One region of the Streptomyces sp. NPDC059455 genome, then DNA from elsewhere that is predicted to be linked to it. Evidence: riboswitches for the same ligand, from Rfam matches in the RefSeq annotation. Region 1 holds a riboswitch; the other holds the start of a gene.

The links. Region 1 has a riboswitch for glycine ahead of gcvP (aminomethyl-transferring glycine dehydrogenase). Riboswitches for the same ligand answer to the same signal wherever they lie in the genome.
Region 2: another riboswitch for glycine. It lies ahead of gcvT (glycine cleavage system aminomethyltransferase GcvT); the one in region 1 lies ahead of gcvP (aminomethyl-transferring glycine dehydrogenase).

The regions. Positions count from the first base shown of each region.
Region 1 covers NZ_JBHYVB010000220.1:1,602-15,030, forward strand. Annotated here, with positions in the region: gene ACFXB5_RS45040 (SRPBCC family protein) at 234-662, shown strand; gene ACFXB5_RS45045 (PadR family transcriptional regulator) at 726-1,397, opposite strand; gene ACFXB5_RS45050 (PhzF family phenazine biosynthesis protein) at 1,622-2,446, shown strand; gene ACFXB5_RS45055 (CPBP family intramembrane glutamic endopeptidase) at 2,475-3,215, opposite strand; gene ACFXB5_RS45060 (glutamate--cysteine ligase) at 3,363-4,865, opposite strand; gene ACFXB5_RS45065 (hypothetical protein) at 5,314-5,901, shown strand; gene ACFXB5_RS45070 (DUF5999 family protein) at 6,165-6,371, shown strand; gene gcvP (aminomethyl-transferring glycine dehydrogenase) at 6,462-9,377, opposite strand; glycine riboswitch at 9,569-9,666, opposite strand; gene ACFXB5_RS45080 (PRC-barrel domain-containing protein) at 9,835-10,152, shown strand; gene ACFXB5_RS45085 (DNA polymerase IV) at 10,128-11,666, opposite strand; gene ACFXB5_RS45090 (MerR family transcriptional regulator) at 11,777-12,403, opposite strand; gene ACFXB5_RS45095 (bifunctional nuclease family protein) at 12,571-13,044, opposite strand; gene ACFXB5_RS45100 (MerR family transcriptional regulator) at 13,097-13,429, opposite strand, start outside.
Region 2 covers NZ_JBHYVB010000011.1:22,929-40,567, forward strand. Annotated here, with positions in the region: gene ACFXB5_RS05710 (hypothetical protein) at 1-559, opposite strand, end outside; gene ACFXB5_RS05715 (cysteine desulfurase family protein) at 768-1,937, opposite strand; gene ACFXB5_RS05720 (alpha/beta fold hydrolase) at 2,085-2,948, shown strand; gene ACFXB5_RS05725 (SRPBCC family protein) at 3,366-4,247, opposite strand; gene ACFXB5_RS05730 (ArsR/SmtB family transcription factor) at 4,244-4,630, opposite strand; gene ACFXB5_RS05735 (trimeric intracellular cation channel family protein) at 4,694-5,353, opposite strand; gene ACFXB5_RS05740 (ABC transporter ATP-binding protein) at 5,407-6,510, opposite strand; gene ACFXB5_RS05745 (ABC transporter ATP-binding protein) at 6,531-7,673, opposite strand; gene ACFXB5_RS05750 (ABC transporter permease) at 7,670-8,644, opposite strand; gene ACFXB5_RS05755 (ABC transporter substrate-binding protein) at 8,805-10,565, opposite strand; gene ACFXB5_RS05760 (ABC transporter permease) at 10,697-11,701, opposite strand; gene ACFXB5_RS05765 (enhanced serine sensitivity protein SseB C-terminal domain-containing protein) at 12,112-12,909, opposite strand; gene ACFXB5_RS05770 (enhanced serine sensitivity protein SseB) at 13,021-13,827, opposite strand; gene ACFXB5_RS05775 (AAA family ATPase) at 14,026-14,724, opposite strand; glycine riboswitch at 14,894-15,005, shown strand; gene gcvT (glycine cleavage system aminomethyltransferase GcvT) at 15,176-16,303, shown strand; gene gcvH (glycine cleavage system protein GcvH) at 16,505-16,885, shown strand; gene glyA (serine hydroxymethyltransferase) at 16,912-17,639, shown strand, end outside.

The sequences.
Region 1 (13,429 bases):
CTCACCCCATCAGTCCCTTCAGGCCGGAGCATCCTCGCCGGGAAGCATGTGCGCATCCCGCCGTGGTTGTGCGTGGATGACCGGTTCTCCTCCTCGGGGAGGAGAGGGGCCGAGACCGACCCTGACGGACGGGAACTGATGACCCGTCAGTATTGAATGTTCCGCGGCCCAGGGCTACGTTGCCCGGCACCGTCGCACCACACCCCGCAGCAACGCGCCGAAGGGACTCCCCCATGGCCGAGGTCAGCGCGCAGACACGCATCGAGGCACCGGCCGAGAAGGTCTGGGCCCGGCTGACGGACTTCTCCACGTACGGCGACTGGAACGCCACCCACACCAGCTTCCCGCAGGGCGGCCCGGCCACACTGGAGGTGGGGGCCACCTATCAGGAGAACATGAAGCTGATGGGCTTTCCGGCGGAGGTGACCTGGACCGTCGAGGAGTGCGAACCGGCCCGGCTGCTGACCACCCGGGGCAAGGGCCCGATGGGCGTGAACCTCACCATGCGCTACTCGCTGACACCGGACGGCGATGCCACGACGGTGCGCGTCGACGGGGAGTTCACGGGGGCGGCGGTCTCCTTGATGGCGGGGAAGCTCAAGGACTCGGCGTCCACCGCGCTCAATGAATCGCTGCGCAAGCTGAGCGCACTGGTCGTCTGAACTCCCCCGCCTCCCTCGTCCCGCTCCGCCGCCCCCGCGCGGCCGCACCCCCTGCGACGGGGCTCAGCTCTCGCCGCCGCGCTCGGCGTCGCCGTTCGCCGCCTCCTGCTCGGCGAGGATGAGATACAGCCGCTTGCGCGACTCATTGATGACGGAGACGGCCTTCTGCCGCTGCTCCGCGCTGCCGGTCCGCCAGACCTGGGCGAACGCCTCCATCAGCCCGAAGCCCGCCTGGCGGACCTCCTGCATGGCCTCCCAGTCGATACCGCGTCCGGCCTCCTCCCACGGGGCGGCGGGCACCGCCTCGGCCTCGGCGCGGCCGGCGTCGGTGAGCGCGAACAGCTTCTTGCCGCCCTCGCTCTCGCTGCCGATCAGCCCCTCGTCCTCGAGCAGCTGAAGGGTGGGGTACACCGAGCCGGGGCTGGGCCGCCAGGCTCCCCCACTGCGCTCGGTGATCTCCTGAATCATCTCGTAGCCGTGCATCGGGCGGTCCTTCAGCAGGGCCAGGATCGAGGCGCGCACATCGCCGCGCCGCGCCCGGCCGCGCATCCCCCGGCCACCCGGTCCGCCGCGGCCACGGCCGCCGAACGGGGGGCCGCCGAAGGGCGGACCATCGAATCCGGGGCCGAACGGGCCGAACGCCGCGCGCCGCCCCTCACGCCCCTCACCTTCGCTCCAGCCACGGTGGCCGGGTCCGCAGTGCTCACGTCCGTGTCCATGTCCATGAGAACGCATCGTGACGCTCCTTTCTATCGCCGATCCATCACGACACTTCAACGATATATCGGAACCGATCGGATGCCAACCCCCTTCTCCCGCCACGCCGAGACCCCCGGGCACCCTGAGAGCCGATTCCCGCACTGCGGCTCCCTCACCACTCGCCCTGCCCCGCCTTGGAGGGAGCCACATCCGGGCGATTGGCCATGGCCCACCCGCCGCCCGCCGCCTACGGTCGGCTTATGCGGATACGAATCGTCGACGCGTTCACCGACCGCCCCTTCGCCGGGAACCCGGCCGGGGTCGTCCTCCTCGACACCGACGCCTTCCCGGACGACCACTGGCTCCAGCAGGTCGCCGCCGAGGTCAACCTCGCCGAGACCGCCTTCGCCCACCCCCTCCCCCGGGCCGCGGAGGCCGACTGGGCGCTGCGCTGGTTCACCCCGGTCACCGAGGCACCCATGTGCGGCCATGCCACGCTCGCCACCACCCATGTCCTGAAGGTCACGGGGGCCGCGACCGGCACGGTCCGCTTCGCCACCCTCAGCGGGGTGCTGTCGGCGACGGCCGACGACGGCGGCTCGATCACACTGGACTTCCCCACGGCCTCACTCACCGAGCTGCGAGCGCCCGAGAAGACGGCCGAGGTCGGCGCGGCGCTCGGCGCCCGGATCGTGTCCGCCCAGCACGCCGGCCCGTTCATCGACGACCTCCTGATCGAGGTGGCCGACGAGAAGACCGTGCGCGCCCTGGCCCCCGACCTCGCCGCGCTCAAGCGGATCAGCCACCGGGGCGTCATCGCGACGGCGGCCGCCGAGGACCCCGGGCGCGGCTATGACTTCGTCTCGCGGATGTTCGCCCCGCGCGTCGGCATCGACGAGGACCCGGTCACCGGCAGCGCGCACACCGCGCTCGCGCCCTACTGGTCGGCCCGGTTCGGCCGTGACGAGCTGACGGGGCTCCAGGCGTCCGCGCGCACCGGCCTGGTCCGCACCTCGCTGCGCGGCGACCGTACGCTGCTGACGGGCGGCGCCGTCACCGTCATCGACGGCGAGCTGCTGGCCTGAGGCCCGTCGCACAACGCCGGACGGCGGGTCAGGCCGTGGGCAGCCAGTCCACCCGGCCCGCCAGCGCGGCGTATCCCACGAAGGCCACGATGTCGATCAGCGCGTGGGCGGCGACCAGCGGCCCGACCCGCCCCCAGCGGCGGTAGAGCAGCACGAAGACCACGCCCATCGCCATATTGCCGAAGAAGCCGCCGATCCCCTGGTAGAGGTGGTACGAGCCGCGCAGCACCGAGCTGGCCAGCAGGGCGGCCATCGGGGTCCAGCCCAACTGCCCGAGCCTGCGCAGCAGATAGCCGACCACGACCACCTCCTCCAGCACCGCGTTCTGCACGGCGGAGGCGATCAGTACGGGGATCTTCCACCAGACGTCGGGCAGCGACTCGGGCACCACCGTCAGATTGCCCCCGACGGCCCGCGCCCCGAGGTACAGCAGCAGCCCGGTGCCACCGATCGCGGCCGCGATCGCGGCGCCCCACGCCAGGTCGAACCGGGGCCGGTCGCGGTCAAAGCCGATCACCCGCAGCCCGGCGCCCTCGCGCAGCAGCAGATGGGCCACGAGCGCGACCGGCACCAGCGCGGTGGTGATGCCGAACAGCTGCCAGGCGAGATCCAGCCAGGGCCGCCCCGGCGCCGCGGAGGAGTTGAGATTGGCCGCCTGGTCCTTCAGCCCGCCCGGTTTGGTCACCGAGCCGATAAAGCTGATCAGCGCGGACAGCCCGCTCGCGCCCAGGGACAGCGCCAGCACGAGCAGCGTCTCATTGCGCAGCATCCGCCGCGAGAGCCCGTCCTCGACCACGGGCAACTCCACGCCCCGCGCCTGTGACCGCACTCCTGTCCCCACTTCCGTCTCTCCGCCTCATCGGTGCACCCGCCCCGTTCACCGGACAATACGGGGTCATGGTCCACGGTGGGGGCGTCACCCGGAGAGATCGGTGGGCCAGGTGTGCACCGGTGCGTCGGTCCGCATCAGGGCGCAGTAGCGGCGGGTCATCGCCGCGAGGGCGGCTTCCCGGTCCAGTCCGCCGCCCAGCGCCCGATGGTAGGTGGCCGCCTGCCAGGACGCGCCGTTGACCCCCAGCTTGCAGCGCTCCTCGATCACGCCGAGATAGCGGTCGCGGTCGGCGGGCTCCACACCCCAGGAGTCGAGGCCGGACGCGGCGAGCGGCAGCAGCTCCTCGCGGACCAGCCGTACGGCGGAGGTGCGGGTCAGGGACGCCGAACGGCCGGATTTGGGCCACTGCAGGACCGCGTCGATGCCATGCCGGCAGGCCGCCTCGAAGTTGGCCGCGGCGGCCGCGAACGGCAGCCGGGACCACACCGGGCGGGACTCCTCGGCGAGCGCCCTGACCAGCCCGTAGTAGAAGGCGGCGTTGGCGATGACATCGGTGACGGTGGGCCCGGCCGGGAGCACGCGGTTCTCCACGCGCAGATGCGGCACACCGTCCACGACGTCGTAGACGGGCCGGTTCCAGCGGTAGATCGTGCCGTTGTGCAGCGCCAGTTCCTGGAGCTCGGGCACCCCGCCCTCGTCCAGCGCCCGCAGCGGGTCCTCGTCCTCGCCGGTGGAGAGCAGCGGCGGGAAGTAGCGCAGATTCTCCTCGAACAGCTCGTAGGCGGAGTCGATCCAGCGCTCGCCGAACCAGGTGCGCGGGCGCGCCCCCTGGGCAGCGATCTCCGGCGGGCGCACATCGGTGGCCTGGAGGAACAGCGGCGGCCGGGATTCGCGCCACACCTCGTGGCCGAAGACGAAGGGGGAGTTGGCGCCCACCGCGATCTGCACGGCGGCCACCGCCTGCGCCGCGTTCCACGCGTCCGCGAAGCGGCCCGGGGTGACCTGCAGATGGAGCTGGACGGAGGTGCAGGCCGCCTCGGGGGCGATGGAGGAGCTGGCGTAGGTGAATCGCTCCCGGCCCTCGATGTCGATGAGGAAATCCTCACCACGGGCGGCCAGCATCTGCTCATTGAGAAGTTTGTAACGGTCGTCATAGGAGAGGTTCGTGGATCCCAGATCGTCCGCGGCGACGGTTGGCAGAATTCCGATCATCACGATCTCGGAAGACACTTCCCGCGCCTTGCGGTCGGCATATGACAAACCGGTTCGGAGCTCTTCGGAGAGCTGATCGAGAACGCGTCCGTGCAAACGGTGGGGCACGATGTTTACTTCAAGATTGCACTGCCCGAGTTCGGTCTGGAAATCATGACTCCCGATGCGCTCCAGAACCTCCGCGTTCATCATCCTCGGCAGCCCGTCGGCCCCGGCGAGATTCAGCTCGATCTCCAGCCCCATCAGATTCTTCGGACGGTCGAATCGCTTGTCGGCCAGGAGCCGGCCCAGCCCGTCGAGGCACTGCCGCAACCGGACGCGCTGCCGTCGCCGGCCGGACGGGTCGAACTCACCGGCTATGAGCTTCTCCCCCATCGAAGCGTCCCTCCTCTGAGTGGATCATCGGCGCCGGGCATGTGCACACCACGCTCGATGATGCCCACCAATGTGATCGATAACGCCCCGCGATCCCCACCCAGCCGGTAGGCTCTGTGGAACTGCGCATTGCGCCGGGGAAAAGGACCAGCGAGTTCCAGCCTACCGCGCGGGCCTCAAAATGCCAGGTCATATCCGTTCATCTGGCACTGAATCGGGGAAAATCCCCGCGTTCCCGGGGTCTGGATATCCTCTTGTCGGCGATATCGGCAGCGGCTAGACGAAACACAACGGGAACACTTGTCGTATAAACTCGGCTAACGAGGCAGAGAGATAACGCCCGAACGGTCTGTTCCGGCTCCCCTCTGACCCGTGTTCCACCGACAGCGCCGCCCAAACCCGGCCCGCTATCGCTTCACCGTGTCTTCAAAGCGAGAGGCGACCCACCATGCCGCTGCATGTGCCCCAGGCCCCCGCGCCCGCCCTGCGCAGCGTCCTCACGGCCCTTGACTCCCCCACCGCCGTCCGCGAGGCCCGCACCCCCGTGCTCTCCACGCTCACCGGCCCCTTCGAACCCGAACTCCCGCTCCCCGTCCATGTCCTGGACGACATCACCGCCGCCGACGGCCCGCCGCGCACCCGGCTCACCGGCTGGCGATTCCTGATCCGCGACGGCGACCGTACGGTGGCCGCCGCCGAGGCGATGCTCACCGCCGACGGCTGGGCCTTCTCGCACTTCTCCGAGGGCCCCTACGTCAGCTCGGCCGAACTCGCCCTGAGCGAGGCCGAGTCGCTGCCCTCGGCGTACCAGCCTCGGCTGCTGTCCATCCCCGAGCTCTACATGGTCACGCTGTGGCTGCACGGCGACCTGACCGCGGACGGCGCCGAAGGCGGCCTCGGCGCCGGGGACCTGCTGGTGCCGCTCGCCCCGGCCCCGCCCGGTATCGCGGCCCACCGGGCGCACCGCGCAACCGATCTGCTGCCCGTCCTCACCCACCGGCTGACGCGGGCCCCCTTGCTTGGCTCACCTGCCTGACCTGGTCCTTCATCAGTTTGGGAGCGCCCCGTGACCGCCGGATCACGGGGCGCTCCGCAGCATCCTCGTAACAGTCCGGCCGCGATGAACCGTCCGGACGGGTGATGCGTCATTATCTAGCGAGACCGGTACCGCGAAATCCCTGCGGATTCCAGGCCGCAGGGCAACACTGGAGCAATCGACCGACTCAACCACGGGGGGCGGCCATGAACGCCGCAGCGAGCCGCAGGACCTTCACCACTCCGCAGCGAAAGAACCCTGTCATGTGCCAGCATCAACCACCCTGCCCGTCAGCCGACTCCGCCGACCGGGAGGCCGCCCATCTCGTGGCGCACCACCCGGAGCAGGGATGGAGCCTGCTGTGCAACGGCGTCCTGCTCTTCGAGGACACCGGTGAGCTGCTGCCGGACGGGCGTGTGATCGCACCATGCCGACCGCTGGGTTCCGAGCACGTCGTCACCGCGGCCTGACCTCCGCCGTCGACGACACGTAACTATCAGGGGCCGGCCCGGCGCATCCGCCGAACCGGCCCCACTGACGCATCGCCGGGCTGAGACCCCTCAGCCCTCGTAGGACTCCAGCGGCGGGCAGGAGCAGACGAGGTTACGGTCCCCGTAGGCCCCGTCGATCCGCCGCACCGGCGGCCAGTACTTGTCGGCCGCCGAGACCCCGGCCGGGAAGACCGCTTCCTCCCGGGAGTACGGGTGGTCCCACTCCGCGGTCAGCGACGCCGCCGTATGCGGGGCGTTCCGCAGCGGATTGTCCTCCTTGGCCCACTCGCCGGAGCCGACCTTCTCGATCTCGGCCCGGATGGCGATCATCGCCTGGCAGAACCGGTCCAGCTCCGCCAGATCCTCGCTCTCGGTCGGCTCGATCATCAGCGTCCCGGCCACCGGGAACGACATCGTCGGCGCGTGGAAGCCGTAGTCGATCAGGCGCTTGGCCACATCGTCCACGGTCACGCCGGTGGCCTTGGTCAGCGGACGCAGATCCACGATGCACTCATGGGCCACCAGGCCGCCGGGGCCGGTGTAGAGCACCGGGTAGTGCGGCTCGAGGCGCTTGGCGACGTAGTTGGCGCCGAGCACCGCGACCTGGGTCGCGCGGCGCAGCCCCTCGGCACCCATCAGCCGGATGTACGCCCACGAGATCGGCAGGATCCCCGCGGAGCCCCACGGCGCGGCCGAGACCGGGCCGACGCCGGTGGCCGGTCCGGCGGCGGGCTGCAGCGGATGGTTGGGGAGGTAGGGCGCCAGATGCTCGCGCACCGCGATCGGGCCGACGCCGGGGCCGCCGCCGCCGTGCGGGATGCAGAAGGTCTTGTGCAGGTTCAGATGCGAGACATCGCCGCCGAACCGGCCGGGCTCGGCGAGTCCGACCAGCGCGTTGAGGTTGGCGCCGTCCACGTAGACCTGGCCGCCCGCGTCGTGCACGGTCGCGCAGATCTCCGTGATGTGCTCCTCGAACACCCCGTGGGTGGAGGGGTAGGTGACCATCAGGACGGCCAGCTGGTCGCCGTACTGCTCGATCTTGGCGCGCAGGTCGTCGGTGTCCACCTCGCCGTCCTGGCCGGTCTTGACCACGACGACCTTCATACCGGCCATCACGGCGCTGGCGGCGTTGGTGCCGTGCGCCGAGGACGGGATCAGGCAGACGGTGCGCTGGGTGTCCCCGTTGGCCCGGTGGTAGGCGCGCACCGCCAGCAGCCCGGCGAGCTCGCCCTGGGACCCCGCGTTCGGCTGCAGCGAGACCTTGTCATAGCCGGTGACCTCGGCCAGCCGCTCCTCCAGCTCACGGATCAGGGTCAGATAGCCCTGGGCCTGCTCGGCCGGTGCGAAGGGGTGCAGCGCGCCGAACTCGGGCCAGGTGACCGGCTCCATCTCGGTGGTCGCGTTGAGCTTCATGGTGCAGGAGCCCAGCGGGATCATGCCCCGGTCCAGGGCGTAGTCCCGGTCGGCCAGGCGCCGCAGATAGCGCAGCATCGCGGTCTCGGAGCGGTGCTGGTGGAAGACCGGGTGGGCCAGATAGCCGTCCTGGCGCAGCAGGGCCGCGGGCAGCGCGTCCGGCGCCGAGGCGTCCAGCTCGTCGATCCCGGGGATCCCGGAGGCGTCGCCGTTGCCGCCGTCCACCCCGAAGGCGGACCATACGGCGGCGAGCTGCGCGCGGCCGGTGGTCTCGTCGCAGGCCATGCCGACGTGGTCGGCGTCGGTCAGCCGGAGGTTGACCCCCGCCTCGCGGGCCGCGGCGACGACCTCGGCGGCCCGGCCCGGCACCCGCGCGGTGAGGGTGTCGAAGAACGCGCCGTGCACCACCTCGACGCCACCGGCCCGCAGCCCCTCGGCGAGCACGGAGGCGTAGCGGTGGGTGCGGCGGGCGACCGCCGCGAGCCCGTCCGGGCCGTGGTAGACGGCGTACATCCCGGCCATCACGGCCAGCAGCACCTGCGCGGTGCAGATGTTGCTGGTGGCCTTCTCCCGGCGGATGTGCTGCTCACGGGTCTGCAGCGCCAGCCGGTACGCCTTGTCGCCGTCGGCGTCCACCGAGACCCCGACCAGACGGCCGGGGAGGTTGCGGGCGTAGGCGTCGCGCACCGCCATGAAACCGGCGTGCGGTCCGCCGAAGCCCATCGGGACGCCGAACCGCTGGCTGCTGCCCACCGCGATGTCCGCGCCCAGCTCACCGGGCGAGGTGAGCAGGGTGAGCGCGAGCAGATCGGCGGCGACGGTGACGACGGCGCCCAGTTCATGGGCGCGCTCGATGACCGGGCGCGGATCGCGCACCGCGCCGGAGGCGCCCGGGTACTGCAGCAGCACGCCGAAGACCCCGCGCTCGGCGATCTCGTCCGGGATGCCCTCGGCCAGGTCGGCGACGAGGACCTCGACACCGGTCGGCTCGGCGCGGGTCCGTATGACCGCGATGGTCTGCGGCAGACAGTCGGCGTCGATCAGGAAGACGCCCTCCTTGACCTTGCCGACGCGCCGCGACAGCGCCATCGCCTCGGCGGCCGCGGTGGCCTCGTCCAGCAGCGAGGAACCGGCCGTGGGCAGCCCGGTCAGATCGGCGACGACGGTCTGGAAGTTCAGCAGCGCCTCGAGCCGACCCTGGGAGATCTCCGGCTGGTAGGGCGTGTACGCGGTGTACCAGGCGGGGTTCTCCAGCACATTGCGCAGGATCACCGGCGGGGTGTGGGTGCCGTAGTAGCCGAGGCCGATCATCGACGGCAGCGCCTGGTTGCGGTCGGCGAGCGCGCGCAGCTCGGCGAGGACCTCCGGCTCGCTGCGGGCCGACGGCAGGGCGTCCAGCGCCCCGGTGCTCTTGATGACGTCCGGTACGGCTGCCTCGGTGAGCTCGTCCAGCGAGCCGAAGCCGACCTGGGCGAGCATCTTGGCCTGTGCCTCGCCGTCCGGGCCGATATGACGCCGCTCGAACGGAGTACTGGATTCCAAGTCGGAGAGTGCGATGCGATTGGCGGTCATCTGCGGGGGCCTCCTGGTCTGTGACGACCTACGAGGGGCACCGCGGCTCGGGTGCCCGGACGGCCTCCCCCTCTGTCATCTCAACCTGAGAGCTTCACCGGTCCACATACCGCCTGACCGGTTTTCACCGTCGGTGAGGAAGGGTTCCGGAACTCTGCTCGCCCGTGGCCCGCCCTGCTTTCCAGAGTGACCTCACCCGCACGGTACGTGTGCCTGAGAGATTCCGGGGAGGGTTTGCTCCTTCGGCGCCTCCGACAGCGTCGGCGGAGGACTCTCCCGCACGGGGTCTGCAGCCACAGTCAGCGTACCAGCGGTTCTGCCACGGGGGACGGTCGCGTCCGCCGCGGGGGACGGTCGCGGGCGTTCGAGTGGCCGAGTGCGGCGATGTGGCTTTTTGTAGGTAGCAATGGGCACTTGCCACTTGCTTGTCATCTGTTTGCCACCTGTGGGAGAGAGCGTGCAGACCGATATCGACCCGCGGACCCTGATCGGCCGCAAGGCATTCGACCGCGAGGGCGCCAAGATCGGCACCGTGGACGAGGTCTATCTCGACGACGCGACCGGCGAGCCCGAATGGGCGGCGGTACGCACCGGGCTGTTCAGCCGGGACGTCTTCGTACCGCTCGAACCGAGCGAGGTCGTCGGCGACACCCTGCGGGTGCCGTACGACCGGTCACTGATCAAGGACGCCCCGGACTTCGGGGTAGGCCGCCACCTCTCCCCCGAGCAGGAGCTTCAGCTCTACCACCACTACGGCCTGGACGTCACGGGCTGACCCCGACCCCGGCCGGGCTCGGGCCCGTGCTCGGACCCACCACCGGACTCCGGGACCTGCCGGGGCGGGACCTCGCCCTCTTCCGCGCCGGCATCCGCGTCCGGGCGCAGCAGCGGCAGCGGGTCGGCAGGCTGTAGCGCCGGGTCGTCCACGGGGAACGTCCGCACCCGGCCCGGTGGCGACCACGGCTCCTCGAAGCGCACGGTCACCCGGCCCACTCCGCTCCCCTGCACCCAGCCCGCCCCATACTCGGCGTGCCGTACATCGGAGCCCGGGAGCCAGCGTCGCGGCTTCTCAGCGTCCTCAGAGGCCTCTCCCGCGCCCTCTCCCACGAGCTCCGGCCTCTCGGGGCCCGGCGGGCGCACGGCGTCCCCCACGGCCTCGTGAGCGGCCTGCGCGGTCTGAGCCACTTGTGCGGCTTGCGCGGCTTGCGCGGCCTGGGCGGCTGCCTGCGCGAAGAGGTCCTCCTGCGTGTAGTCCGCCAGACCGCTGACGCCGACCCCCAGCAGCCGGACACCCGCCGTGGTGTCCACCCCGTCGATCAGCCGCGCCGCGGCCTCGCGCACCACCGCCGGGTCGTCGGTCGGCCCGCGCAGGGTCTCCGAACGGGTGAGCGTGGAGAAGTCGTACCGCCGCACCTTGATCACGACCGTCCGCCCCGAGCGGCCCGCCTCGCGCAGCCGCCGCACACAGCGGTCGGCGAGCCGCGCGATCTCCAGCTGCACCCGGGTGCGGTCGGTGAGGTCGACGTCGAAGGTGTCCTCGACCGAGATGGACTTGGCGTCCCGCTCGGCGACGACGGGCCGCTCGTCCCGTCCCTCGGCCATCAGGAACAGCGACGCGCCGTGGGCCCGCCCCAGCAGCCGCACCAGCTCGGCCTCGCCCGCCTCCCGGGTCTCGGCCACGGTGTGGATCCCGGCCCGGCGCAGCGTCTCCGCCGTGGCGGGACCGACGCCCGGGAGCGTCCGCACCGACATCGGGCCGAGCAGATCGCGCTCCGTCCCGGGCTCGATGACCACCAGACCATCCGGCTTGGCCTGCTCCGAACCGATCTTGGCGAGCATCTTGGATCCGGCGAGCCCCACCGACCCGGTCAGCCCGGTGACCGCCTTGATGTCGGCCCGCAGCCGCTCCGCCACGGCGCGCGCCGCCGCCACGCTGGGCTCGGTGCCACCCGCCTCCAGATCGACGAACGCCTCGTCCAGGCTCAGCGGCTCCACCAGCGGCGACAGCGTGTGCAGCAGGGCCATGACCACGTCGCTCACCTTGCGGTAGAGCGCGAAGCGGGGGATGAGGAACGCCGCGTTCGGACACAGGCGGCGGGCCTGGGCCATCGCCATGGCGGAGTGCACCCCGAACACCCGGGCCTCGTACGAGGCCGTGGCCACCACACCACGCGGCCCCAGGCCCCCCACGATCACCGGCTTTCCGCGCAGGCTTGGCTTGGCCGCCTGCTCCGCCGAGGCGTAGAAGGCGTCCATGTCCAGATGGAGAATCGTCGGCGCACCCCTCACACCCCCGATGCTGCCGCACACCACTGACAATGGGGCGGCATCGACGGCCAGGGGCGGGCCCGGGGGCGCCACTCGGTTCACCTCCGGGGCGCCCGTCGGAAGGGCTGGTGCTAACCCGCCCGGTTGCGGCGCGCCGCGAGCTCGTCGGTCGGGTTGGGCCGGACCAGCGTCTCGCCGGTGTCCACCCGCTCGCCGTGCAGCTGGGACAGCGCGCTCTCCACATCCCGCCAGACGACGCCCACGGCGATCCCGAAGACGCCCTGGCCGCCCTGGAGGAGGTCCACGACCTCATCGGGCGAGGTGCACTCGTAGACGGTCGCGCCGTCGCTCATCAGCGTCATCTGGGCCAGGTCGTCGAGCTCCCGGGCACGCAGGTGCACCACCGCCGCCCGGATGTTCTGGAGCGACACCCCGGTGTCCAGCAGCCGCTTCACGATCTTGAGGACGACCACGTCCCGAAAGCTGTAGAGCCGCTGGCTGCCCGAGCCGTACGCCGGCCGGACGCTCGGCTCCACCAGCCCGGTACGCGCCCAGTAGTCCAGCTGGCGGTAGGTGATGCCCGCGGCCGCACACGCAGTGGGTCCGCGGTATCCGATCCGCTCCGTCCCCCCTGCGGCGGGCTCACGCGGCGGTGCGGCCTGTGCCGCGACCCGAGCCTTCAATGCCGGATCGGCCGATGCGCTCCCCTGGAGCGCATACGGACCTCCGGCCGCCGTGCCGTCGCCGGTGCTTCTCACGCCGACCTCCGTCCTCGACCTGCCATCTTGAAGGTAGGCAGTCACCCGGGGTGCGTCAACGATCGCCACACTCGGCACGCCGAGTGATAATCACCCTAAGGGTGGTTTCCCGTGTCCCTCGTCCGGGAAAGGCTACTCGAATGCGCGAGCGAGGACCGGCATACGGTTCACTGGCTGCTGGTTCCGAAGTCCTCGGGCGAGATCTGGTCGAGGAACTCGCGGAACTTCTCCACCTCGTCCTCCTGCTCGTCCGGGATCGCGATACCGGCGTCGTCCAGCACGCCGTCGCTGCCGTAGATCGGCGTTCCGGTGCGCAGCGCGAGCGCTATGGCGTCGGACGGCCGGGCACTGACCTCCACGCCGCTGGCGAAGACCAGCTCCGCGTAGAAGACCCCCTCGCGCAGATCCGTGATCCGGACCTCCGTGAGCTGCTGGCCGACCGCTTCGAGTACGTCTTTGAAAAGGTCATGGGTCAGCGGGCGCGCCGGAGCCATGCCCTGCTGAGCGAAGGCGATCGCGGTCGCCTCACCTGGTCCGATCCAGATGGGGAGGTAGCGGTCGCCTCCCACTTCACGCAGGAGCACGATCGGTTGGTTGGAGGGCATTTCCACCCGGACACCCACGACGTCGAGCTCGTTCACACAGCAACCCTAGGACGTGCCCGGCCGGTTTGGATAGTCGGGGCCCGGTCGGTCACCGCTCCTGGACCCTCAGAGCCGATCGCACCAGGGCCGCGTGCAGCCGTACGGAGAGCGTGGCGAGCTCCCGCACACTGGCCTCCGCATGCGCTCTGGTCTGCGGATTTCTATGCAACCGCAGCGGGGCGACCACCTGCTCGACCATTCCGGCCTCGCGCTCGGCGGAGGCTTTCATGATTCGCAGATGACGTGGTTCCAGGCCGAAACGACCGAGTTCGGCGATGAGCCGGGCAACGGTCACCGCCTCGATGTCGTACCCGCCGTCCGCGGTCGGCGCGAGCAGCCCGTACGACTCCCATTCGGCCAGCTCCGCCTCGCTGACCTCGGC
Region 2 (17,639 bases), on a different contig from region 1:
TGACCTCGTCGAACTGCACCCCGGCGTTGCCCTCGCTGTCCGACCCCTCCTTCTGCCAGACCAGCTTGCCCTTCTTCAGGTCGACCAGCCCGACCTTGGTGCACAGCGCGTCCTCACCCGCGCCGTCCCGGAACAGGATCGCGGTCAGACCGTCCTTGGTCATATGCGGTGAGGCCCAGCAGAGCTGTCCGCCGAGCGGAATCTGCCACTTGGACTTGGCGCCGTCGAGCGAGTAGCCGACGAGCTTGTTGACGTCGCCCTTCACAAAGGCCGAGTCGGTCACCCAGGTGCCCATGGTGTTGGTCTCCTTGCCGACCTTCGGCATGGCGACCTTGCCCAGCGTCTTCGCCTGGGCGCCCTTGGACGACGACCCCCCGTCCCCGCCGTCGTCATCCCCGGACCCGCAGCCGCTCACCAGGGCGGCCGCGAGGACCCCGCCCGCGATGAGCTTCAGGGCGGGCTTGGAGCGCCACCCCCGCGACGGCGGCCGCCGCACCCCCCGCGGCTGCGGGGGCTGGTGCGACGGCTGGTGGTGCGGCGGCAGCGAAGGCTGCGACATCGATGAACTCCTGGATTTCCCCGTGAAGAAAACCTGTGTGCGCTTTCCGCGCATGACAGGTCTCGTTGACGGGTAAATCCTTTCCCACGGCTCTCCGCCATTTCAAGCGGAGATCGGTGTTCCGTAGGTTATGTGAAATGGCCGCCGGAACAATTCGAATTCCGTGGTTATGATGAGGCGGTCCGGGCGGGGGCCGTCGGCGGGGCCGTCAGCTGAGCCCCGCCCCGCGCGCCCGTTCCACCGCCGGGCCGATCGCCTCCGCGACGGCCTCCACATCGGCCTTGGTCGAGGTGTGGCCGAACGAGAAGCGCAGGGTGCCCCGGGCCAGCTCGGGGTCGCTGCCGGTGGCCAGGACCACATGGCTGGGCTGCGCGACACCGGCCGTGCAGGCCGAGCCCGTCGAGCATTCGATGCCCTGCGCGTCCAGCAGCAGAAGCAGCGAATCGCCCTCGCAGCCGGGGAAGGCGAAGTGGGCATTGGCGGGGAGCCGGCCCGCCGGGTCGGGGTCGCCGCCGAGGACCGCGTCGGGTACGGCGGTACGGACGGCGGTGATCAGCGCGTCGCGCAGGGCGCCGATCTCGCGGGCGAACTCCTCGCGGTGCTCGGTGGCATGCGCACCGGCCACGGCGAAGGCGGCGATGGCCGGGGTGTCGAGCGTCCCGGAGCGCACCTGGCGCTCCTGGCCGCCGCCGTGCAGTACGGGCACGGGGGTGTGCTCACGGCCGAGCAGCAGCGCGCCGATGCCATAGGGACCGCCTATCTTGTGGCCGCTCACGGTCATCGCGGCCAGCCCCGAGGCGGCGAAGTCGACCTCGACCTGACCGAACGCCTGCACCGCGTCGGCATGCAGCGGAACGCCGAATTCGGCGGCGGTGGCGGCGAGTTCACGGACCGGCTGGACGGTGCCGATCTCATTGTTGGCCCACATGACGGTGGCGAGGGCGACATCCGAGGGATCGCGGGCGATCGCCTCGCGCAGCGCCTCGGGATGGACCCGGCCGAGGGAGTCGACCGGCAGCCATTCGACCCGCGCGCCCTCGTGCTCGGCGAGCCAGTCGACCGCGTCGAGCACGGCGTGGTGCTCCACGGGGCTGGCGAGCAGCCGGACGCGGGCCGGATCGGCGTCCCTGCGGGACCAGTAGAGCCCCTTGACCGCGAGGTTGTCGGCCTCGGTCCCGCCGGCGGTGAAGACGACCTCGCTCGGGCGGGCGCCCAGCGAGGCGGCAAGGGATTCGCGTGACTCCTCGACGGTACGGCGGGCACGCCGGCCGGCGGCGTGCAGCGAGGAGGCGTTGCCCGTGACGGCGAGCTGGGCGGTCATCGCCTGCACCGCCTCCGGGAGCATCGGAGTGGTGGCGGCGTGATCGAGGTAAACCATGGTGGCCTCGATTCTACGAGGCGTTGTGGGGGTGCGTACCGGGTGCGTGGGGGCGTGGTTTGCGCAGGGGCTTTTCGCGCCGCCTCCGCGGATCGTCTCGCGGTAACCCCTCGACAGCGATGGTAAGGAGTGTCTACGGTTTTACTCATGACAGGCATTGAGTGGAAGACCGAGTGGAACCTGGACCGCACCTACCTCAGCTCCTCCGGCGAGGTCCGCTGGGCCGCGTTCGGCGAACCGGACGCGCCGCCGGTCGTGCTGCTGCACGGCACGCCGTTCTCGTCGTACGTGTGGCGGGGCGTCGCCCGTGCGCTGGCCGACCGGCACCGGGTGTTCGTCTGGGACATGCCGGGCTACGGGGCCTCCGAGAAGCGGGCCGACCAGGACGTCTCGCTGGCCGCCCAGGGCCGGGTCTTCGGTGAGCTGCTCGAGGAGTGGGGGCTGACCGGGGAGGGGGCGGAACCGGCCGTCGTCGCCCATGACTTCGGCGGCTGCGTCGCCCTGCGCGCGCATCTGCTGCACGGTGCGAGATATCGGCGGCTGGCGCTGGTCAACGCCCTCGCGCTGTCCCCGTGGGGCTCCCCCACGTACCGCCTGATCGGCGCCCACCACGAGGTCTTCGGGCAACTGTCGCCCGAGGTGCATCGGGGGCTGGTGCGCGAGTACGTCCGCTCGGGGAGCGCCTCGGGGCTGCATCCGCGGGTGCTGGAGCGGATCGTGGACGGGTGGTGCGGCGGTCCTGAGGACCAGGCCGCGTTCTACCGGCAGATCGCGCAGAACGATCGGCGCTTCACCGATGAGATCGAGGGGCGGTACGGGGAGATCTCGCTGCCGGTGCTGGTCTGCTGGGGTGCGGATGACTCTTGGATTCCGGTGGAGCGGGGGCGGGAGCTTGCCTCTCGGATTCCGGGGGCGCGGCTTCGGCTGATCGAGGGGGCGGGGCATCTGGTGCAGGAGGATGCGCCTGCGGAGTTGGGCGTCGCGCTCAGCGGGTTCCTCGGCGAGGGCTGAGGGGGCGCCTACGGCGGTTGCTCCCCCACCCCGCCCCTTCCCGAAACTGGGGCTCCGCCCCAGACCCCGGTCCTCAAACGCCGGACGGGCTGGGCTAGGGCCCTCAAACGCCGGACAGGCTGGATTGGACCCTCAGGCGCCAGGCGAGGTGGTTTGGGTCCCCAAGCGCCAGACAGGCTGGATTGAGTCCTCAAGCGCCGGACGGGCCGGAATCCGGCCCCTGCGCCAGACGGGCCGGATTGGGCCCTCAAGCGCCAGACGAGCCGAAATGCGGGCCCTGCGCCAGACAGGCCGGAATGCGGGTTCGCGAACGCTGGACGGCCGGATTGGGTGGGCTCGAGGTTCAGGGGCACAGCCGCGCACAGGCCCGGTCCTCGGCCGGACGGGCTGAGCGTTGGCGCCGGACGGGCTGGACGTTCAGGCGCTCATCCGGAGAAGTTCCGTGGCCAGTCGGCCGATGTGGTGGCGCCAGGCCTTTCGGGCTTCGGTGCGTTCCGCGTCGGCGGCCGCCGGGCCCGTCTGGGTGAGGATGAGGCGGGCGCCGTGGCCGGTGCCCTCGGTGAGCTCCCAGCGGACCGTTCCGGCGGGGTGGCCGCCGCGCTGCCAGTCGTAGCTGAGCACCCGGGGCGGGCGCGCCTCGGTGATCGGGCCCGCCGGGACCGCGTCCGTGCGGAAGCCCGAGGGGACCGGCGCTCCGGCCGTCGGTTCGGCGGTGGTGTCGGTGGCCGGGCCGGTCAGCGTCCGCCATGCCGTCTCGGCGGGGCGGACCAGCTGGCGCTCGAAGCGCAGCCGCCAGCCGCCGTCCTCGGTGGTCTCCACCGTGCCCTCGGCGAGCCCGAACGCCTCGACGTACTGCTCGTGCAGTTCGGCCATGTCGCCGCGGGCGACTTCCTCGCCGCCGAGCAGGGCGGCGAGCCCCGTGATGCAGGCGTGCCAGCCGGAGGCGAAGCTGGCCGCGCCGAAGCGGTCGCCGAAGGTGTGGGTGAGGGTCAGCACGGAGCCGTCGCCCTCGGGGCGCAGCTCCCAGCGGAGCTCGTCCTCGCCCCAGGTGAAGGCGAAGACATGGGGCGGGTCGAGCTCGGTGACGACGCCGTCCATGTCCGGGCCCTCACGCCCGGGGAAGACGAAGCCCATCCTGCCCCCGACCTCGAGCTCGATCTGGACCTCTGAGGGGAACCAGTGGGCGAGCTGGGCGGGCTCGGTGAGCGCCCGCCAGACCTTCTCCGGGGGATGGGCGAGCCGGCGCTCGAGGCGCAGGGCCGAGCGGCCGCCGTCGGACTGGGCGAGGGTGTCTTTCATGGCGCTTCTCCGTCGGGTGGGTCGGGGGGTGCGTCGCGTGTGTCGAGTGGCTCGGGTTCGCCGGTCACCTCGGGGAGCTCCGGCATCGTGTCCAGGTGTCGTTCGAGCGCGTCGAGACGGTCGGCCCACAGCCGACGGTACGGCGCCAGCCAGGCGTCCACCTCGGCGAGCGGCTCCGGGCAGAGCTCGTACCAGCGGCGCTGGGCGTCCCGGCGGACCCGGACCAGACCGGCCTCGCGCAGCACCCGCAGGTGCTTGGAGGTGCCCGGCTGGGTGAGCCCCAGGTGCTCGGTCAGCTCACCGACCAGGCGGGGCCGCTCCAGCAGGAGGTCCAGGATCTGCCGTCGACTCGGCTCCGCGAGCACATCGAACGGTATGGCCATGCCCTCAACATAGCCGCCCGGCTATATAACCGCAAGGGAATGAAAGCGGAGTGCCCGGCTGCCTCAGGGCTCCTCCGTCGCCGTACTGCGCCGGTTCCACGCCCTCGGCGCCCGCCAGCCGAACCGCATCGCCGCCAACCGCACCACAAACGCCACGACGGCCGCGAGCGCGCTCGTGGCCGCCGTAAGGGCGTCGAAATGGAGCAGCAGCGCCGCTATCGAGGAGCCGACGATGGCCGGGACGGCGTACAGGTCCCGGTCCCAGCGCAGCAGTGAGGGCACCTCATGGGCGAGGAGGTCGCGGAGCACACCGCCGCCGACCGCCGTGGCCATGCCGAGGGTGACGGACGAGGTGAGGCCGAGCCCGAAGTCATGCGCCTTCATCGTGCCCTCGACGCAGAACAGCCCCAGCCCGGCCGCGTCGAAGACCCCCACGGACGCCGTGATCCGCTCGACCTCGGGGTGGAGGAAGAAGACGAGGGCGGTGGCCACGAGCGGGGTGAAGAAGTAGCCGAGGTCGGTGAAGGCGATGGGCGGCACCGCGCCGATCACCAGGTCACGGAAGACACCGCCGCCCAGCGCGGTGACCTCGGCGAGCACCGCCATGCCGAAGACATCGAAGTTCTTCCGGACGGCGAGCAGGGCGCCGGAGATCGCGAAGACGAAGATCCCGGCGACTTCCAGGGCGTGCTGGACGGACGGGGTGAACAGTTCGGTGGGCACCCGCCATTGTTATCCGCGGACGCCCACGGCCTCCGTCCGGGCCCCGTCCCGTCTCAGCTGTCGGTCTTCTTCGTCACCTTCCGTGCCGACTCGGCACCGGGCTTCTCCCGCGGCGCCTGGTCGGAGCCACCCGGCGGTAGCTCCACATCGGACACGGACTCCGGGTGGTGGCAGGCCACCTGGTGGCCGGTGGCCAGCGCCACCAGCGGCGGCTCTTGGCTCTTGCACACCTCGGTCGCCTTCCAGCACCGGGTGTGGAAGCGGCAGCCGGACGGCGGGGCGATCGGCGAGGGCACATCGCCCTTGAGCAGGATCCGCTCGCGCTTGGCGCGCCGCCTGGGGTCCGGCACCGGCACCGCGGACAGCAGCGCCTTGGTGTACGGATGCATGGGGCGCTCGTAGAGGTCCTTGCGGTCCGCCAGCTCGACGATCTTCCCCAGGTACATCACCGCGATCCGGTCCGACACATGGCGGATGACCGACAGGTCGTGCGCGATGATCACATACGTCAGGCCCAGCTCGTCCTGGAGGTCGTCCAGCAGGTTGACCACCTGCGCCTGGATCGACACGTCCAGCGCCGAGACCGGCTCGTCGGCCACGACCAGCTTGGGCTTGAGGGCCAGCGCCCGCGCGATGCCGATGCGCTGCCGCTGACCGCCGGAGAACTCGTGCGGATAGCGGTTGTAGTGCTCGGGGTTGAGCCCGACCAGCGCCAGCAGCCGCTGGACCTCCGCCTTGACCCCGCCCTCGGGAGTGACGCCCTGGAGCCGGAAGGGCGCGCTGACGATCGCGCCGACGGTGTGCCGGGGGTTCAGCGAGGAGTACGGGTCCTGGAAGATCATCTGGACGTCACGCCGCATCGGCCGCATCTGGGCGGTGTTGAGATGCGTGATGTCCTTGCCCTCGAACTCGATCTTGCCCGAGGTGGGTTCGAGCAGCCGGGTGACCAGCCGCCCCATGGTGGACTTGCCGCAGCCCGACTCGCCCACCACGCCCAGGGTCTCCCCCGGCCGGACGTCGAAGTCGAGCCCGTCGACCGCCTGGACCGCACCGGACTGCCGCTGGAGCAGCCCCTTCTTGAGGGGGAAGTGCTTGACCAGACCCGACACCTTGAGCAGGGGCTCGGGCGACGTCGTCGCCTTCTCCGGGACCGTCATCTTCGGATCCTTCGTGTCGGTCACAGCTTCGGCGCAATCTCTTCGGTCCAGATCCGGGTGCGCTCCTCCTGCGTCATATGGCACGCGGAGAAGTGCCCGCCGCCCCCGGCCTCGGTGAGCTCCGGCCGCTCGGTGCGGGTGATGTTGTCCTTCGGCACATCGGCGTACGGGCAGCGGGGGTGGAAGGCGCAGCCGGACGGCACGTTGATGAGGCTGGGCGGGGAGCCCTTGACCGGGATGAGCCGCTCGGTCTGGTCGCGGTCGATACGGGGCATCGAGCCCAGCAGCCCCCAGGTGTACGGGTGCTGGGGTTCGTAGAAGACCTTGTCGGCCGGGCCGCGCTCGACACAGCGGCCGCCGTACATCACCAGCAGATCGTCGGCGAGCTCGGCGACCACGCCCAGGTCATGGGTGATGATGATGACCGCGGAGCCGAACTCCTTCTGCAGATCCCGGATGAGGTCGAGGATCTGCGCCTGGACGGTGACGTCCAGGGCGGTGGTCGGCTCGTCGGCGATCAGCAGCTCGGGGTTGTTGACCAGCGCCATCGCGATCATGGCGCGCTGGCGCATCCCGCCGGAGAACTCGTGCGGATAGCTGTCCACCCGCTTGTCGGGCTGCGGGATGCCGACGCGGTCCAGCAGCTCGATCGCGCGCTTGCGGGCCACCTGCTTGGTGACCTCGTGGTGCACCCGGTACGCCTCGATGATCTGGCGGCCGATGGTGTAGTACGGGTGCAGCGCGGACAGCGGATCCTGGAAGATCATCGACATCTCGCGGCCGCGCAGCTTGCGCACCTCGTCGGGGTCGGCGCCCAGCAGCTCCTGGCCGTTGAGCCAGATCTCACCGGAGATCCGCGCCTTGCGGCGGCCGTACTGGCCCGCGGTGTGCAGCCCCATGATGCCGAGCGAGGTGACGGACTTGCCGGAGCCGGACTCGCCGACGATGCCGAGCGTCTTCCCCTTCTCCAGCCGGAAGCTGAGCCCGTCCACGGACTTCACCAGACCGTCGTCGGTCGGGAAGTGGACGCGCAGATCGCGCACCTCGAGGAAGGCGGTGGGGGCGGGCGAGCCCGCCGCGGCCACCTCGCCCACGGCGGCGGTCCCGGTGGCCGGCAGATCACCGTTCCCGGGCTGTCCGGAGGGCTTGGTCAGGTCGGTCATCCGAGCCTCACTCGCGGGTCGATGACGGCGTACAGGAGGTCCACGACGAGGTTGGCGATCACGATGAAGACGGCCGCGATCAGGGTGACGCCGAGGATGACCGGCAGGTCCTTCTCGGTGATCGCGTTCACCGCGAGCCGCCCGAGGCCGGGCAGGTTGTAGGTGGTCTCGGTGAGGACCGCGCCGCCCAGCAGCGCGCCCAGGTCGAGACCGAGCAGGGTGAGGACCGGGGTCCAGGTCGAGCGCATCGCGTGCCGGCCGATGACCACCCGCTCCCGCAGACCCTTGGCGCGGGCGGTGCGGATGTAGTCCTCGCCCATGATCTCCAGCATGGTGGCCCGGGTGAGCCGGGCGTACATCGCCGCGTAGAGGAAGGCGAGCGTGATCCACGGGAGGATCAGGCTCTCGAACCACATCGCCGGATCGTCGCCGAACCCCTTGTAGTCCACGTTGACCCACTTCAGCGAGTAACTGAAGATCGCCAGCGAGAGCAGACCGGTGAAGTAGATCGGCAGCGAGACACCGGCCAGCGCGACCGTCATCGCCGAGCGGTCCCACAGGGTGCCCCGGCGCAGCGCGGAGACGACACCGGTGGTGATGCCGCCCACCAGCCACAGCAGACAGGCGCCCGCGGCGAGCGAGAGGGTGACCGGCATGGCGTCGGTGAGCTGCGGCCACACCGCCTGCTCGGTACGGAAGGAGTAGCCGAAGCAGGGCGCCGGGCAGTGGGTGACGTCCGTGCCGTTGGCGTAGTCCCGGCCGGCGAACAGGCCCTGGACGAAGTGCCAGAACTGCACCAGGACCGGATCACCGAGACTGAGCTTCTGCCGGATGCCCTCGATGGCCGCGGGGTCGGCCTGCTTGCCGACGAACAGCAGCGCGGGATCGGCACCGGCCCACTTCGGGATCACGAAGAAGATGGCGAAGGTCGTAAGGGTGACGACCAACAGCATCACGACGACGGCGAACAAGCGCCGGATGAGATAAGCAAGCACTGTGCGCGGCCCGGGGGTGGCCCGTGATACCCCGGTCGAGGGGTATCACGGGCCACCGCCCGCGGCCATCACCTGCCCTTCGGGCCTATCGGGTGCGGCGATGGTTAACGTGTGCGGCGGATCGGGTGACCGGCCGTCACTTGACGACGCCCAGCTGGGAGTAGTCGTAGCGGCCGTTGTAGGCCGCCGACGAGAAGGCGTTCGTCAGCCGCGAGCTGCGCCAGGTGATGTTCTTCTCGTAGATGAACGGCATCTGCACGGCCAGGTCGCTGACCTTGTGGTTCATCTTCTGGTAGATCGCGCCGGCCTTGCTGGGGTCGGTCTCCTTGAGCGCGTCGTCGAAGTACTTGTTGATCTCCGCGTTGTTGGTCTCGGAGACGTTGTAGTTACCGGTCTGCTCGATGAAGCGGCCGTCGACCAGCGGCTGGGAGAAGCCCTGGCCGGTCGGGAAGTCGGGGCCCCAGCCGGTCATGGACAGGCCGTAGCCGCGCTTCTTCATCACCGCCGGCGAACCGGTGATGCTGGCGGAGGTGCTGCCCTGGATCGGCTCCACGTTGAGGCTGATGCCGACCTTCTTCAGCGACGCCTGGAGCGCCTCGGCGGCGTCGACCTCGGCGGGCTGGTCGTTGCGGGCCACGATGCTGGTGGAGAAGCCACCCGGCTTGCCGCACTGCTTGAGCTCGTCCTTGGCCTTGGCCAGGTCCGCCTTGCCACCGCGCTTGACGATGCCGTACGGGTCGTAGTCGTCCGCGCCCTTCACGCTCTTGGGGAGCATGTTGGTGGCGATGTCACCACCGGCCTGCGGGCCACCGCGGGTGGTCTGGAGCGACTTGTAGTCGGTGCCGTAGATGACCGCCTTGCGGCAGTGGATGTTGTCGAGCGGCTTGACCTTGGTGGTGAAGTCGACGTACCGGACGAAGCTGGTGGTGATGTTGTCGACGTTGCCCTTGTTGTGCTTGAGGGCGTCGTTGCGGCCCGAGGGGGTCATTCCGGTGGCGCTGAGGAAGACGTCGTAGTCGCCCTTGATCAGCAGCCGGTCGATCGCCTCGAGGTTGGAGTTGAAGGTGACCGAGACCTTGTCCGGCAGGGCCGGGCGGATCGGGTCGGACGCCTTCTTCCAGTTGGGGTTGCGGACCAGCGACAGGCTCTTGCCCGGGGCGTACGACTGGACCTTGTACGGACCGGAGGAGAACGGCCGGTTGGTGTACTTGGCGCCGGTGTCCTTGTCCGCCTTCACCGGGGAGCCGGTCGGCATCGCGAGCATCTGCTCGAAGTCACCGTTGGGCTTGGCGAGGTTGAAGACGATGGTCTTGTCGTCCGGCGTCTGGATCGCCTTCAGGCCCAGCTTGTCCTTGGACTTGTCCTTGTACGGGCCCTTGTACTCGCCCTTGGGGTCCAGGACCTGGCGCAGATAGCCGGGGCCGCCGGAGACGACGTCCTTGGCCCAGATGCGCTCGATGCCGTACTTGATGTCCTTGGACGTGATCGGGGAGCCGTCCTCCCAGGTGATCCCGTCGCGCAGGGTGTAGGTGTAGGTCTTACCGCCGTCTGAGATCTTGCCGGTGGAGGTGGCGAGGTCCGGGGTCAGCTCGTTCGCGGCGTTGCCCGGCTTCGGCGTGTAGGAGATCAGTTGGCGCGCGTAGAAGCGGGAGAAGTCCCAGGCGAACCCGTAGTACTGACGCTGCGGGTCGAGGGAGTCGAACTCCTGCTTGTTGATGAACTTGAGGGTGCCGCCCTTCTTGGCGGACTTGGCTGCGACACCCTTCACCGCGGCGTTGAACCCGGCACCCGAGCCCTCGTCGTCGGAACCGCCCCCACCGCAAGCGGCGGTGGCCAGGAGAGCGCCGACGACAGCCGCCGCTCCGGCGATCCGCCTGCTTCTCGACGAACGTTTCATAGTTGCTGCAACCTCCGGGTTAGAGCGGTCCTGAGCATGGCGCCGCGGAATACCTTGGGGAGCCGTCTGCCGGATGTGGCAGGGGCCGTTGATTGCGTTCGAGTACGACCGGGCGGCCGTGTGCCGCGCCGTCATCGGGTGCCCTTCGGATCCAGTGCGTCGCGGACGCCGTCGCCGAAGAGGTTGAAGGCCAATACCGTGACGAAGATCGCCAGACCCGGGATGATCATGAACATCGGGTCGTCCTCATAGGTGCCGACCGCCTTGGAGAGCATCTGCCCCCAGGAGGCGGTGGGCGGCTTCACGCCCGCGCCGAGGAAGCTGAGCGCGGCCTCGGTGAGGATGTTGGTGGGGATCATCAGCGTCGTGTAGACGGTGATCGGTGCCACCAGGTTGGGCAGCAGCTCGCGGAAGAGGATGTAGCGCCGGCCGGCGCCCAGGCTCCGCGCGGCCTCGATGTACTCCTTCTCGCGCAGCGACAGCGTCTGGCCGCGCACGATGCGGCCGACGTACGGCCAGCCGAAGAAGCCGATGACCGAGACCAGGATCGCGATGCGCACCCCGCTGCCGGTCAGTCCCAGCAGATCGTTGGGGAGCACCGAGACCAGGGAGATGATGAAGAGCAGCTGCGGGAAGGCCAGCAGCATGTCCATCACCCGGCTGATCAGCGAGTCCACCCAGCCGCCGAAGTACCCGGCGATGATGCCGAAGATGGTGCCGAGGACCACCGCGACCACCGCCGCGAGGAAGGCCACCAGCAGCGAGATCCGGGCGCCGTAGATGACCCGGCTGAAGACGTCGCGGCCGTTGGACGGCTCCACGCCGAAGAGGAAGTCCGGGCTGATACCGCCCAGGGACCCCTTCGGGGTGCCGAACAGCGGGTCGATCTCCTCCTGGTGGAACTCATTGGGCGGATGCCCGAGCAGACTCACGATGAGCGGAGCGAAGATCGCCACCAGCACGAGGAAGACGACAACGATGCCACCCGCCAGTGCGAGCTTGTCCCGCTTCAGGCGTGACCAGGCGATCTGCCGCAGCGATCTGCCTTCGACGGACGCTTTGACCACATCCGCCGCTACATCGGCAGTCGCGACCGGATCGCTGTCCGTGCTCGTGCCGTGCAATGGTGCCGTCATCGTGGTGGAGACCCCTCTCGACCGGTGGTGACCGGCCCACGACTCGCCGCTGTGGCGGCTTTGTTCACAACCTGGGTGAAAGTCGCGTTCTGGTACGGAACCTTTCTGGAAGGGGTCGTACGCAGGAACCGCACCCCTTGGAGCGGGAGTCTTCAACGCGTTTGTGATCACCCGCCAGTACTCCCGGGCAATGGATGCCTAACCGTGATGTGAGGAGTACCGCTCCGCTATACGGACGGTCGCGACACGAGAACGCAGCAGTAACCTCTCGCCCGTAATGTGATGTTCGGCCCGATAGGGGCGGAAGGCCGGGTGGGCAATCCCGTCAATCGGTGCGCGGCTCAGTACGCGGCGGAACGCGGCGGCTCAGTACGTGGGACGCGACAGCTCGGTACGCGGGGCGCGGCGGCTCAGTACGCGGGGCGCGGCGGCGGATAGCCGTAGCCGTACGACGGCGGCGCGGCGGACGTCGCGCCATAGGCGTCACGGTCGAAGAAGGGGCGGGCGTTGGCCCGCATCCACATGGCGACGGGGTCGTACTCGTCCGAGAGCGCGACCGTGGAGACCGGCAGCCCGTCCGGCACGGCGGTGATCGACTGCTCCATCATCACCCGCACCGACTGCACCGACGCCGCGCCGGTGTCGTACAGATCCAGGCCGATCGCCAGGTACGGGGCGCCCAGCGCGGGCTGCACCCAGACGCGCCGCAGCGACCGCACCGCGGCGGTGCGATGCGCGTTCTGCCCCAACAGGGCGTAGAACTGGGGGATGTCGATGGCGGGCTCGGACAGTCGCAGCGGCCCGGCGGGCAGCCGGTCCAGACCGCCCGCGATCCGGCGCAGATCCGGCCATGGGATGCCCACTCCGCCACCGCGGGCGTGGGGGTTGAGCCAGAGGCCGTAGCGGTCGCGGTAGAGCGAGTCGGCGATGAGGCGTCCGTCGACCACCTCATGCGCGCGGTTCCAGCCACTTGCGGCCAGTTCCTGCGCGGAGGTCACACACGGGGCGTAACCGAGGCCGTCCACGTCCATGTTCCCGTACTGGGCGTCGGGCGAGCCGGGCGCGCCGTGCCACAGCAGCATCCAGACCTGGCCCTCGCCGATGGCGTGCAGCAGCGCCTCGTAGGCGTCGTACCGGCCGGGAGCGACCTGCTGCAACGCTCGCTCAACCTGGCCGGCCGCCGCCCCCCAATCCGCGCCCGCGCTCACCTGGGTCCGCCCCTTCTCTCAGCCTTGCCCACACCTCACCGGGGAGCGTGCTCGCACCCCTCCAGGTCATCAAACCAGCTTACGGGCCCCGGCAGCGGACCCAGGGGTGAGTCAGAGGTCACGGTCGTAGAACGGCCGCACCCGTCCCAGCATCCAGTCGGCCACCGGATCGCCCTGCGCCACGTCCAGCAGCACCAGTTGAACCTTCCACGGCACCGGCACCGAGCCGAGGGCGCGGCCCAGCGCCTCCACCGCGCGCGCCTGCCCCTCGGGGCCGGGCTCGTCGAGCTGCACACCGACGAAGAGCGCCGGTTCGTCGCCCTCGACGCTGGCCAGGGCGCGCCGGGCGGTCCGCACCCCGGTGCCCTTGGCGAACTCGATCCCGGCGGCGGCCAGGAAGTCCACCGGCTCGTCCTGCCAGTCCGGTTCGAAGAGCCGCACCCGGCCGCCGTTGGCCGAGCCGTCGAGCTCGGTACGCCCGGCGCGGCACAACTCCCGGACGGCGGGCGGAGGCAGCGGTACGACCACCGCGCCACCGGGGTTCACCGCGATGCCGAGCTGGGGCGGCAGCCCACGGGCGAACTCCACGGCCGGGGCGACGGTGAAGGACATATGGGAGCCGACGAGCAGCAGGAACTGCTGCTCGGAGCTGAACACCGGGACATACGCGCCGCCGTCGATCTCCATCGTGGGCAGATCGAGGCTCGGGCTGCCCGGACCCCCGCCGTTGGGCAGCGGAATCCAGAGGTGGCTGCGGGAGAGCGTCTCGACGATGCGCGCTCCGGCGCCCGGGACGTCGACGGAGGCGACCATCACCTCTTCGAGCTCATTGCCGGGAAACGCCGGATGCGCGGCATACCCGCCGTCCGGGAATCCTCCGTGCGCCGGGGCCACTCCGTACTGCTCCGGGAAGCTCATCTTCGTCCAACCGCCATCTCGTCCGACCTGCCCGAAGCACCCTAACCGCTGGGCGGCCCGGGGCCGGAGGGGGCGGCGGCGATCTCCACAGCACTTCCCCACCTCACCCGGACCCGCCCTCGTCACGCTGTGTGATGCCGATGGTCGATTTTCGGCCACTCGCCGGCCACTCGCCGGCCACTCGAAGGAGAGGCGTGATCACTCGAAGGAGATGCAGCGCAGCGCGCTCGCGGTCGGCCGGTCCAGCAGCACCGCCGACGCGCACCCCCGCGGCGGCCGCCCCTCCTCCATCCCGGTGATCAGCCGCCGCATCGCGCGCAGATGCCGCCCGAAGGCGTAGGCGGAGACCCCGCGGCCGCGGGCGGCCTGGCCCTCCAGCGCCTCCGTGGCGCCCACGTCCAGCAGCACCATATGGAGGCTGCGGCCCCGGCGCCGCACGTCCCGGGCCAGCCAGCGGCGGACCCACGGCAGCGCGCCGCAGTCGTGCACCACGACGCTCGCGCCCGAGCGCAGCGCCCGGCGCAGCCCGGCGTAGTGGGCGTACCGGACCAGCGGGCGGTAGAGCGCGTACGGCAGCCAGCCGGGCAGCCGGCGCTCCCACACCTCGCGGGTGTTCTGCGAGTCCACCCTGATCACGACCGCGCCCGTCTCGTCCAGAAGCGGCACCGTCCGATTGATCAGCGTGCTCTTGCCGCTGCCCGGCAGCCCGGATGCGACCAGCACATCCCCTGCCGGAAAGCGCAGCTCACGCGGGTCCGCGCCGCCACCCTCCGCCCCGGCGCGCAAATCGTGCACCGCGCTTCTTCGACCGGGGCGGGCCGTCGGCCCGGAGGGGGTGCGCCCACGCCGCGCCGGCAGGAGCCTCTGTGTTGTCGCGTACGTTCCCTGCCCATGCACCGTGATCGTCCTCCCAGGTCGGTCAACGCTGCTCGTACCCGCAGAGTGTCAAGAAAAGGTAATGTCGGGCAAGGCTGCCCCTGACCGGGCGGCCTGAACCCGGTCGGATCGGGGCTTCCCTTCTCGGCCATACATGCGATGATGTCCGCGCAACTCCATACCGGCCGCTTGAATCCGCGCGGGAGAGTCCTTGGTCATCGGCATCCAATGCCGGGTGTCCAGGGCGCCGAAGGAGCAAGTCCTCCCTTGAATCTCTCAGGCCCCGATACCGCGCGGACGAGGCAGATCTGAAAAGCGGGCCGCGCGGGCGCGGCTCCACCCAAGGTGCAAGTCGGGCCCCTTACGGGCGTCACGGCGAACCTCTCAGGTTCCGATGACAGATGGGGAGGACGCACGCGTCCTTGCCGTCCGTCCTCGCCGTGGCGCGACCCCGACCTCTGGAGCCTGAATCGTGACCGACGCCCCGCCCACCCCACGCCGTACCGCGCTGGACGCGCGGCACCGCGCGCTCGGCGCCACCATGACCGACTTCGCCGGCTGGGACATGCCGCTGCGCTACGGCAGCGAGCGCGACGAGCACACCGCGGTGCGCACCCGCGCCGGGCTCTTCGACCTCTCCCACATGGGTGAGATCTCTCTCATCGGTCCTCAGGCCGGGGACGCCCTGGACCACGCCCTGGTCGGCCGGCTGTCCGCGCTCGCCGTGGGCCGCGCCCGCTACACCATGATCTGCGACGACGAGGGCGGCATCCTGGACGACCTGATCGTCTACCGCCTCGGGGACGAGGAGTTCCTGGTGGTGGCCAACGCCGCCAACGCCCAGGTGGTGCTGGACGCGCTGACCGAGCGGGCCGGCGGTTTCGAGGCGACCGTAAGGGACGACCGCGACGCCTACGCGCTGCTCGCCGTCCAGGGGCCCGAGTCCGCGGGGATCCTGAAGCGCCTGACCGACGCCGACCTGGACGGGCTGAAGTACTACGCCGGGCTGCCGGGCACCGTCGCGGGCGTCCCCGCCATGATCGCCCGCACCGGCTACACGGGCGAGGACGGCTTCGAGCTGTTCCTGGCGCCGGACGACGCCGAGCGGGTCTGGGAGGCGCTGACCGAGGCGGGGGCCCCGGTGGGCCTGGTGCCCTGCGGTCTTTCCTGCCGGGACACCCTGCGTCTCGAGGCGGGCATGCCGCTGTACGGGAACGAGCTGACCACCGACACCACCCCCTTCGACGCGGGGCTCGGCCGGGTGGTGAAGTTCGACAAGCCGGGCGGCTTCGTCGGCCGCGAGGCCCTGGAGGCCGCGTCCCGCCAGGCGGACACCGTCACCCCGCGCACCCTGGTCGGCCTGATCGCTTCAGGCCGCCGGGTGCCGCGCGCCGGATACCCCGTGGTGGCCGCGGACGGCTCACCGATCGGCCGGGTCACCTCCGGCGCGCCCTCCCCGACGCTGGGCAGGCCGATCGCGATGGCGTACGTGGACCCGGAGTACGCGGGGCCCGGCACCGAGGGGGTCTTCGTGGACATCCGCGGTACCCGGGAGCCGTACGAGGTCGTGGCACTCCCCTTCTACAAGCGCGAGCGCTGAGCTTCTCCCAGCGCCGGCGCCGAGCTTGTCCGAGCACGAGCGCTGTGCTTGTCCGAGCACGAGCGCTGTGCTTGTCCGAGCACGAGCGGGGCCCGGTCCATCGCGTCCCCCCGGCACCTGGGCGTCGTCTCCCTCGACGTCGCATCCCACCAGCTAAGACCCGTTTCCCAAGCACTCCCCCGTATCCAGGAGAATCGGACCATGAGCAACCCCCAGCAGCTGCGGTACAGCAAGGAGCACGAGTGGCTGTCGGCCGCCGGCGAGGACGGCGTGTCGACGATCGGCATCACCGAATTCGCGGCCAACGCGCTCGGCGATGTCGTCTATGTCCAGCTCCCGGACGTCGGCTCCACGGTCTCCGCCGGTGACACCTGCGGTGAGCTGGAGTCCACCAAGTCGGTCAGCGACCTGTACACGCCGGTCTCCGGTGAGGTCACCGAGATCAACGAGGACGTGGTGAACGATCCGGCGCTGGTGAATTCCGCCCCCTTCGAGGGCGGCTGGCTGTTCAAGGTGAGGGTGACGAGCGCGCCGGAGGACCTGCTCTCCGCCGACGAGTACACCGCCTTCGCCGAAAACTGACCCTCCTTATTCGATCGGGACCCTCGATGTCGCTTCTGAACAGCTCCCTGCACGAGCTCGACCCGGACGTCGCCGCTGCTGTCGACGCCGAACTCCACCGCCAGCAGTCCACCCTGGAGATGATCGCCTCGGAGAACTTCGCTCCGGCGGCGGTCATGGAGGCCCAGGGCTCGGTCCTGACCAACAAATACGCCGAGGGCTACCCCGGCCGCCGCTACTACGGCGGCTGTGAGCACGTCGACGTGGTCGAGCAGATCGCCATCGACCGGGTGAAGGAGCTCTTCGGCGCCGAGGCGGCGAACGTCCAGCCGCACTCGGGCGCCCAGGCCAACGCGGCCGCGATGTTCGCCCTGCTCTCCCCCGGCGACACCATCCTGGGGCTGAACCTGGCGCACGGCGGCCATCTGACCCACGGCATGAAGATCAACTTCTCCGGCAAGCTCTACAACGTGGTGCCCTACCACGTGGACGCCGAGACCGGTCTGGTCGACATGGACGAGGTCGAGCGGCTGGCCAAGGAGCACCGCCCCAAGCTGGTGATCGCGGGCTGGTCGGCGTACCCGCGCCAGCTGGACTTCGCCGCCTTCCGCCGGATCGCGGACGAGGTCGGCGCGTACCTGATGGTCGACATGGCCCACTTCGCGGGTCTGGTGGCGGCCGGGCTGCACCCCTCGCCCGTACCGCACGCCCATGTGGTCACCACCACCACCCACAAGACCCTGGGCGGTCCGCGCGGTGGCGTGATCCTCTCCAC